4 regions of the Rhizobium acaciae genome follow, and region 1 is predicted to be linked to each of the others. Evidence: predicted binding sites of a transcription regulator. Region 1 holds the regulator's gene; each other region holds the start of a gene.
The links. Region 1 encodes PhoB, which activates phosphate uptake and scavenging genes when phosphate is short. Its sites were predicted from a motif close to TGTCATNNANCTGTCAT; they were not measured.

Region 1 (2,196 bases):
GTGCCGAGAGGCAATGTGGTGGTGCCGATTTCGCGCCGCCTCGGCCTGACGGAACTGACCGAGCGCACCTGCAAGTGGCCGGTCGGCGATCCGCTGAAGGACGACTTCCATTTCTGCGGCTGCGAGTCCCCCGATAATTCGCCCTATTGCAGCTATCACCAGAAGCTCGCCTACCAGCCGGTCAACGAACGCCGCCGGGCAGCAGCGCGGGCTAGCTGAGCGGGCAACCATTGTTAGAATGCAGAAAACGGGCCGAGTGGCCCGTTTTTTTATGCAATTTTGGTTCGTGCCGATGGCTGCCCCTCATCCGCCTGCCGGCACCTTCTCCCCGTTCTGACGGGGCGAAGGAAGTATGCCGCACCCTCTCGGTCCCCGTTGACGCCCCGTTTGGCACGTCCCTCTCCCCGTTTTTCACGGGGGAGAGGGTTAGGGTGAGGGGCTGCCATACGCGCGACCGGATGAGGGCCGGGTGAGGGGCAGATGTTTGCTGAAACAATGGATGAAAGCCCTCAGGCTTCCATCGAATAACCGGCGCCGCGGACGGTGCGGATGACGTCCTGCATGTTGGAGAAATTCAGCGCCTTGCGCAGGCGGCCGACATGGACGTCGACGGTGCGCTCGTCGACATAGATATCGTGGCCCCAGACGCCATCCAACAGCTGCGAGCGGGAGAAGACCCGGCCCGGCGACGACATCAGGAATTCCAGCAGGCGGAATTCGGTGGGGCCGAGGCGGACTTCGCGGGTCTTGCGATGGACGCGATGGGTCTCGCGGTCGAGCTCGATATCGCCGCATTTCAGCACCGTCGACAGCACCTCGGGACGGGCGCGGCGCAGCATCGCCTTGACGCGGGCAACGAGTTCGGGGGTCGAGAAGGGCTTGACGACATAATCGTCGGCGCCCGTCGACAATCCGCGGACGCGCTCGCTCTCTTCGCCGCGCGCCGTCAGCATGATGATTGGTAGGCGCTCGGTTTCCGGCCGCATGCGCAGGCGCCGGCAGAGCTCGATGCCGGAGACACCCGGCAGCATCCAATCGAGGATGAGAAGATCGGGCGTGCGCTCCTGAAGCCGCATTTCGGCTTCGTCGCCACGAAGGATGGTATCGACCTCGAAGCCTTCCGCTTCGAGATTGTAGCGAAGAAGCACGCTGAGGGCTTCCTCGTCTTCAACAACTGCAACTCTCGGGATCATGCGTGTCGGTCTCCTCGCGCATGATCCTTAAACCAGGGTGATTTAAGCAATGCATCCTGCGCAAATTCAAAAATTGGCTGCGACCTCTTTGCGCGCCCGGACGGGCGCGCACGCAATTGACGGGTGCGGGCGGTTATTCTGTGACCGCGCCGACGGTGTTGGCGCTGTCATCCTTCGGACGATCGCCTTCCGGCTGCGCGCCTGTCGCCATGTAAAAGATCGTCTCGGCGATGTTGGTGGCATGGTCGCCGATGCGCTCGATGTTCTTGGCGCAGAAGAGAAGATGCGTGCAGCTGGTGATGTTGCGCGGATCTTCCATCATGTAGGTCAGGAGTTCGCGGAACAGCGAGGTGTACATCGCGTCGATCTCGTTGTCGCGTTCACGGATCGCATTCGCCTTGTCGGCTGAACGATTGGTGTAGACATCGAGCACTTCCTTGAGCTGGACGAGCGCCAGCTCGGACAGATGCTCGAGGCCGCGGGCAAGCTTGCGGGGAACGCCGGTGCTTTGGACGGCGATGACGCGCTTGGCGGTGTTCTTGCCGAGGTCGCCGACGCGTTCGAGATCGGCGGCGATGCGGATCGAACCCATGATTTCACGCAGGTCCGAGGCCATTGGCTGACGGCGGGCGATCGTCACGATCGCCTTGTCGCCGATTTCGCGTTCGGCGTGATCGAGGATCACATCGTCCGAGATGACCTTCTGCGCCAGCGCGGTATCGCCGTTGACGAGGGCGCGCACGGATTCGCCGACCATCTGCTCGGCCAGGCCGCCCATTTCGGAAATCCGCCTGGACAGGAACTTCAGATCATCATCATAGGCAGAAAAAATATGTGTCGATGCCATAGGGCTTTATCCTCGAATAACGGGAAGGCTTGGTGTCGCCAAAATCAACCGAAGCGACCCATGATGTAGTCCTGGGTACGCGGATCGTCGGGATTGGTGAACATCTTGTCGGTGTCGTTCTCCTCGACGAGGTTGCCGAGGTGGAACATGGCGGTG
Region 2 (2,196 bases), on a different contig from region 1:
GCCTGCGCTATTTCTGGAGCAATTTCGGCCCGGGCGCTGGCAAGGTGATCCCGCCGCGCGGCCAGCGGCCGGTAGCCGCCAGCCTCTGGGGAACATTTTCCGGTTACGGCAGCTTCGTCGCCCATGCCGGCGGTGCGCCCTTCCAGATCTATGCCCTGCCGCTCAAATTGCAGCCACGCGAATATACCGGCACCAGCGTGCGCTTCTTCGCGATCCTCAACGCTGTCAAGCTGATCCCCTATTTCGCGCTCGGCCAGCTCGGCACCCAGAACCTTGCGACCTCCGCAACGCTTCTGCCCTTTGCTCCGCTCGCCACCATTGCCGGCGCCTGGTGCGTGCGCCGCATGAGGCCACAGATCTTCTATCCCTTCATGTATACAATGGCGCTGATCGCCGCCTTCCTGATCGTGCGCGAGGGCCTTGGCTGGTAAGAGGCCCTACCGCGCCGCTGCACTTCGCATTGCTGCAATTCGCTGCAATGCACAATTTCCTTGCTGGCGCGGCCGGATTGACGTAGCGTTGCCGCCATGTCGAACACCGACCCTTTCTCTGCGATTGCCGATCCGAACCGGCGGTTTCTGCTGGAGGAATTGCGTCGCGCGCCACGGACGGTCAATGAGCTCGCCGAAGGCCTGCCGATCAGCCGTCCAGCTGTTTCACAGCACCTGAAGGCGCTTCTCGACAGCAATCTCGTTTCCGTGACCTCGGAAGGCACCAAACGCATCTACACGGTCAATAACCGCGGCTTCGACAAGCTCAATTTGTGGCTGGATCAGTTCTGGGCCTGATGCATGTTCCCATAAGATCTGGGGATACGATGCGAATCATAAGAATGCGATGTGAGATGTGGCGACCCAAAAGCGCCAGCCACGATGCCGGATGCATCGGACTGGCGCAAATATGGTGTCAAATCACCGGTTCTTGCAAATTTTTGGCGGAATGGATGGATTTACCTTGTTGCGCAAGATGATCGCCCGGCGACCCTTGGGAAGATTAGTGGACGGATGACTTAAGACGCTGAATCTCGTCCTTGATGCGCAGCTTGCGGCGCTTGCATTCGGCAAGCTCCGTATCCGAAATAGAGGGAGATGTTCTGAGCGCGTGCAACTCCTCCTCGAGAGCGACATGCTTTTTCTGGAGTGACTCAAGATGAGCTTGAACAGTCATATGACCCTTCCTTCCTCTTACCCTCCCCGGCCAACATCGTCGGGGATCAAGGTGTCAACGGGCGGGACTGTGACATATTTTTGAAGGCTTGTCGAAGGCCAAAAGATGAAGACTGGATGGCAATTTCATGATCAAGACTAACTAGCCGTTACCTGTATTTGGTGATAGGAGCTTGCGGAAATCATCGCCAGATCGGACAAGGTCCAAGGACGATAACGGGGAATGCATATGGCCGATCAGGAACAGGCGGAAATCAGGCTCATAGTGGCGCGCCTGCGCCAGGAGCACGAGGATTTCGACGCCGCGATCAACGCCATGATCCAGACCGGATGCGATGCTCTGCGGATCCAGCGCATGAAAAAGAAAAAGCTCGTTATCAAGGACAGGCTCTCCAAGCTGGAAGATCAGATCATCCCTGACATCATCGCCTGAGAGGGAATAGCAGCAACGATGACAGACAGACCACCCGTCGCCATCATCATGGGCAGCCAGTCCGACTGGGAGACCATGAAAAACGCCGCCGACACGCTGGAGGCGCTGGAAATTCCCTATGACGCGCGCATCATTTCGGCGCACCGCACAGTCGACCGGCTGGTCAATTTCGCCAAGGGCGCACGCGCGGAGGGCTTCAAGGTCATCATCGCCGGCGCCGGCGGCGCCGCCCATCTGCCGGGTATGACCGCCGCGATGACGCCGCTGCCGGTCTTCGGCGTGCCGGTCCAGTCGAAAGCCCTGTCCGGCCAGGACAGCCTCCTTTCCATCGTGCAGATGCCGGCCGGCATTCCTGTCGGTACGCTCGCCATCGGCAAGGCCGGCGCAGTCAACGCCGCCCTTCTCGCCGCCGCCGTGCTTGCCCTTTCCGACGAAGAAATCGCCGACCGGCTCGACGAATGGCGCGAGCGCCAGAGTGCTGCCGTCGCCGAATACCCGATGGACGATCTATGACGGCAAGAACGATCGGCATTATCGGCGGCGGCCAGCTCGGCCGCATGCTGGCCATTGCCGCCGCCAGGTTGAATTTTCGCACGG
Region 3 (2,196 bases), on a different contig from region 1:
TAGACACGAGCGGCATGCTGCGCGTCGAAGACGCCCGCTCGGCGATCTCGACCATCCTTGTCGACGACCAGGGCGAACGCTTGATCGTGCCCTTCTACGATGCGGGCCTGCATGAAACGGTCAAGCCGGTCACCAGACAGGAGGTTTCATCTTTCGATGCGGTGCTGGTCGACGTGCGGTGGCCGAAGCTTGCATTGCGAACGCTATTGGCCGCCCGAGAGGCGGGAAAGCCGGCCATTCTCGATGGCGACGTTGCAGGCGATGGCGTGATCGAGATGCTTGCACCGGCGGCCAGCCACATCGTATTCTCGCAGCCGGCCGCCGAGCGGCTTGCGGGTGCAGCCGAGCTGGTGAAGATCGTCGGCCTTCTGAAACGAAAGTTCGAGCGAGCTTTCATCAGCGTCACGGCTGGCGAAAATGGTTCCTTCTGGTTCGATGACCGAACCGGTGAAATCGCCCATCTTGCCGCTCCGAAGGTGAGGGCGGTCGATACGCTCGCAGCCGGCGATATCTTTCATGGCGCTTTCGCGCTGGCTGTCGCCGAAGGCTTGCCGATCGAAGAGACGATGCGCTGGGCATCCATGGCGGCAGCGCTCAAATGCCAGGTATTCGGCGGTCGTACAGGCGCGCCCAGCAGAGCCGAGGTCTGCGATGGCCTGCGGGATTGGGACGTGCCGATGACCAAGATGACGGATCGTCAATGGAAGAGGTCCGAACGCCAATAGCCTAAGGCTGAAATGATCGCAGCGACGGGGCGTGTGACAATCCAGGCAACAACAATGTTGCCCGCCAAGCCCCAGCGTTGATCGTATGGGTGGTCGAAAGCGGAATGCCTAGCCAGGTTGCGCCAACCAATGTCAGAGCTCCACCTGTTTCGGCACAAAAGGCCTGCATTGGGTTGAGACGCGTACTCTTCGATCCCATGGCGTGGACCATCCGCCAGCCGCCGAAAAGCGTACCGAGTGCTAACGCACTTTGGCATGAAAGGACGACCAAGAGCGGCCCATGGAAATCACCCGCCAACTATCCAAGCGAATATAGCAAACGGCGATGATGCCCATCGTCTTTTGAGCGTCATTGCCCCTATGGCCGAGGGAATAGAGGGAGGCGGACACAAACTGGAGGGCTATCAGGCGAGCCATCCCAAAACCGGGCCAGGGCGCAAATCGATCTGCCAGTCAACTCATACTTCCAGCCAGCCGCGCTATATGACCGTCGGGCTTGGTGTCATCGAGTGTTCATATGAACATTCCATATTTGCAAAGTGAAACTCGCCTGTTACGATCGGCTCACGTTCGTAGCGGGAGGCTATGAATCGACAACAAGTGGGAGTGAGAATGAACAAGATCGCTTTTTTCCTGTCCGCAGGACTGACCAGCCTTTCGTTATCCGTTCCGGCCATGGCCGCCACGAAGATCCAGTGGTGGCACGCAATGGGCGGCGAGAATGGCGCGAAGCTTGAACAGATCGCCAAGGGGTTCAACGCGTCTCAATCTGACTATGAGATCGTCCCGGTCTTCAAAGGCACCTATGACGAGACGCTGACCGGCGCAATTGCTGCGTTTCGTGCCAACCAGCAGCCGGCAATCGTACAGGTCTATGAAGTCGGCACCGGCACGATGATGGCAGCACAAGGCGCGGTCTATCCCGTCTACCAGTTGATGAAAGACGAGGGGGAGGCCTGGGACCAGAGCAAATTCATTGCGCCGGTCGTCGGCTATTACTCAGACACCAGCGGCAACGTCTTGTCCTTGCCGTTCAATTCCTCGACGCCGATCATGTATTACAACAAGGATGTCTTCAAAAAGGCGGGGCTCGATCCGGAAACACCGCCAAAAACATGGGCGGACGTCGAAGCCTTTTCGCGGACGATCATGAAGTCCGGCGCAGCCAAATGCGGCTTTACCAGCGCCTGGATCTCCTGGATCCAGACCGAAAACCTCAATGCCTTGCATGACAAGCCTTACTCCACCAAGGCCAACGGTTTTGGCGGCTTGGATGCGGAATTCACCTTCAACAACGATCTGACGATCCGCCATTGGGGCAATCTGAAGAAGTGGCAGGACGAGGGGCTCTTCAAATTCGGCGGGCCTGGCGGCGGCGATAATGCTCCTCCGATGTTCTATTCGCAGGAATGCGCGATGTACATGAATTCCTCGGCCGGCCGGGCCGGTGTCATCAACAACGCGAAGGCTT
Region 4 (2,196 bases), on a different contig from region 1:
CGAGCGCGCTGAGATTACCCGACATCGACTGGCCGCGCAGTGCGTTCGGCGCGCCCATCAGCGTCCAGAGGCCACGACGGCGCGCCTCCTCCGCCGCAGGTGCGGTGACCGGAAACTCGCTGATGGTGACGCCGAGATCGTGCATTTCGGCGACTTTTTCGACGCTGTCATCGTCATGCGAGGCAAGCGACAGGTTGTGCTTCAGCGACAGCGCGACAATCTCCTTCAGCTTGGCCTCGATGTCAGGATTGCTGCGCATGGCGATGCGCTTGGCGACGATCTCCGCCGCCATTTCCTCGGAGATGGCGCGGCGCTCGGAAATGCTGAGAATATAGCTCTGCAGATTGTTGTACTGGCCCTGGCCCGGCGTATGGTCGGTCAGCGAGACCATGTCGATCTGGTCGGCATTCAGCAGGCGTTCGAGTGCGGGCGCTGCGCCGACATTGGTGATCTCGTAGCGGGCGTGGACGCGGTGGTCGATCAGCAGGTCGTCGCGCAGGCGGTTGATGCCCTCGATTACCGCCGATGTCGTCTCCAGCGAACGGACGTGGCCGTAGACGCTTTCGGTCGCGAAGGAGACGGCTGCAAACGCCGTCGTGACACCGGCGGCGGCAAGCTTCTTGTCGAGTTCGTGGATGCCGAAATCGATCGGCATCGTCGCGTTCGGCCGCGGGGCGATTTCGCGCTCGATCATATCGCCGTGGAGATCGACGAAGCCCGGCATCAGCAGCCGTCCGCCGCCGTCGATGGCAGCACCGGCGACCGGCTCCGGCCTGATCTCGGCGATGGCGCCATCCTCAACACGCGCGGAACCTTCACTCACCACCTCGTTTGGGAGAACGAGGGTGAAATTGCTGAGCCACATGGGCTTTCTCCTGACCGCATCCGATGATTGACAAACCGCAGCGGATAGAACCGCTTCGTGACAGTCGTATGAAATTTCGCGCCGTATCATCTTAAAGCGGAAACTTGCGCTTTGGAAATGATCCGATTCGCCCACCTCGCAGATTCACGCCGTCAGCTTTGCCCTGTTCAACAAGGCCCATTGCAGAAGCACGATCGTCTTGACGTCGAAGATCTCGCCGGTTTCGATCATCGCTGCCGCCTCGTCGAGCGGGATCTCGAGAACTTCGATATCCTCGTGTTCCTCGTCCAGGCCACCGCCTTCCGCCACGCGGTCAGCGATGTCGACGAGGGCTGCGAAGAAGTGGACCACTTCGGTGACGGCACCCGGTGAGGTGTAGGATTTGAACAGGAAGCGCGCATCGCGCAGGCGATAGCCGGTCTCCTCCATCGCCTCGCGACGGATCGCCGCTTCGGGATGGTCATCGTCGAGAAGGCCGGCCGGCACCTCGATTATCCAGGCGGGATCGCCGTTGAGATGAACGGCGAGGCGGAATTGGCGGACGAGAACGACGAGGTCGCGCTTCGGATCATAAAGCAGGATGCAGGCGGCCGGTGTGCGGTGATAAACTTCCCGCTTCAGCCGCTGGGTTGCGCCCTTGCGGTCGATATAGTCGAGCAGGTAGCTGCTCAGCCGCGTCCACCCATTCGACAGCGTTTCCTCGACGGCGATCTTCACGCGTGATTTCGGCTGCATCATGCTGCGTCCCTGCGAAGCCAGACCTTGTTGTCGTGCACGGCCGCCCCGCCATAGGGCGCGACGGGGTCGGCGCCGGTCAAGACGTTGATGCCCTCGCCGTCAACATGCGCCTTGTTCGGCCAGAGGCCCTCGGCAATCAGCACGCCCGATTTCACTTCGGTAGTGATGCGGGCGTGGATGCGCAGATCGCCGCGGCTGTTGCCGATGCGGACGAGATCGCCATGGGCGATGCCGTTGGCTTCGGCATCGGCCGGATTGATCATCACCTCGGGGCGGCCTTCCTTCTGGCGGGAGGTCTTGGTCTCGGAGAAGCTCGAATTCAGGAAGTTGCGGGCCGGCGACGTGGCGAGGCGGAAGGGATGCTCGATATCGGCGACTTCGATGACATCGACCTGATCGGGGAAGGCCGGAAGTGCTGCGTGCGGCCCGAGTGCGCCGATCGCCGCCGGTGGCTTGTTCGGCGCCGGCTGATTGATCCAGTCCGGGCGGAAATGGAACTTGCCATCCGGATGGGCAAAGCCGTTCAGGTAATGCGCTTCCTCGAAAGCAGGCTGGCGATCGAACCATTTGTGTTCGAGGAAATGGTCGTAATC

Region 2: a site for PhoB is predicted at 1,273-1,289, ahead of OLZ32_RS06885 (YdcH family protein). Genes of this name have one in related genera too.
Region 3: a site for PhoB is predicted at 1,226-1,242, ahead of ugpB (sn-glycerol-3-phosphate ABC transporter substrate-binding protein UgpB). Genes of this name have one in related genera too.
Region 4: a site for PhoB is predicted at 923-939, ahead of OLZ32_RS36700 (alpha-D-ribose 1-methylphosphonate 5-triphosphate diphosphatase). Genes of this name have one in related genera too.

Annotation. Positions count from the first base shown of each region.
Region 1 covers NZ_JAPCZO010000036.1:18,854-21,049, reverse strand. The annotation lists gene OLZ32_RS35840 (GcrA family cell cycle regulator) at 1-219, shown strand, start outside; gene phoB (phosphate regulon transcriptional regulator PhoB) at 510-1,193, opposite strand; gene phoU (phosphate signaling complex protein PhoU) at 1,327-2,040, opposite strand; gene pstB (phosphate ABC transporter ATP-binding protein PstB) at 2,085-2,196, opposite strand, start outside.
Region 2 covers NZ_JAPCZO010000003.1:233,168-235,363, reverse strand. The annotation lists gene OLZ32_RS06900 (sulfite exporter TauE/SafE family protein) at 1-431, shown strand, start outside; gene OLZ32_RS06895 (ArsR/SmtB family transcription factor) at 528-788, shown strand; gene OLZ32_RS06890 (YdcH family protein) at 994-1,167, opposite strand; gene OLZ32_RS06885 (YdcH family protein) at 1,396-1,599, shown strand; gene purE (5-(carboxyamino)imidazole ribonucleotide mutase) at 1,618-2,112, shown strand; gene OLZ32_RS06875 (5-(carboxyamino)imidazole ribonucleotide synthase) at 2,109-2,196, shown strand, end outside.
Region 3 covers NZ_JAPCZO010000026.1:101,773-103,968, reverse strand. The annotation lists gene OLZ32_RS31925 (sugar kinase) at 1-725, shown strand, start outside; partial or broken gene OLZ32_RS31920 (anion permease) at 698-1,124, opposite strand; gene ugpB (sn-glycerol-3-phosphate ABC transporter substrate-binding protein UgpB) at 1,338-2,196, shown strand, end outside.
Region 4 covers NZ_JAPCZO010000040.1:10,906-13,101, forward strand. The annotation lists gene OLZ32_RS36700 (alpha-D-ribose 1-methylphosphonate 5-triphosphate diphosphatase) at 1-865, opposite strand, end outside; gene OLZ32_RS36705 (NUDIX domain-containing protein) at 1,010-1,603, opposite strand; gene OLZ32_RS36710 (molybdopterin oxidoreductase family protein) at 1,600-2,196, opposite strand, start outside.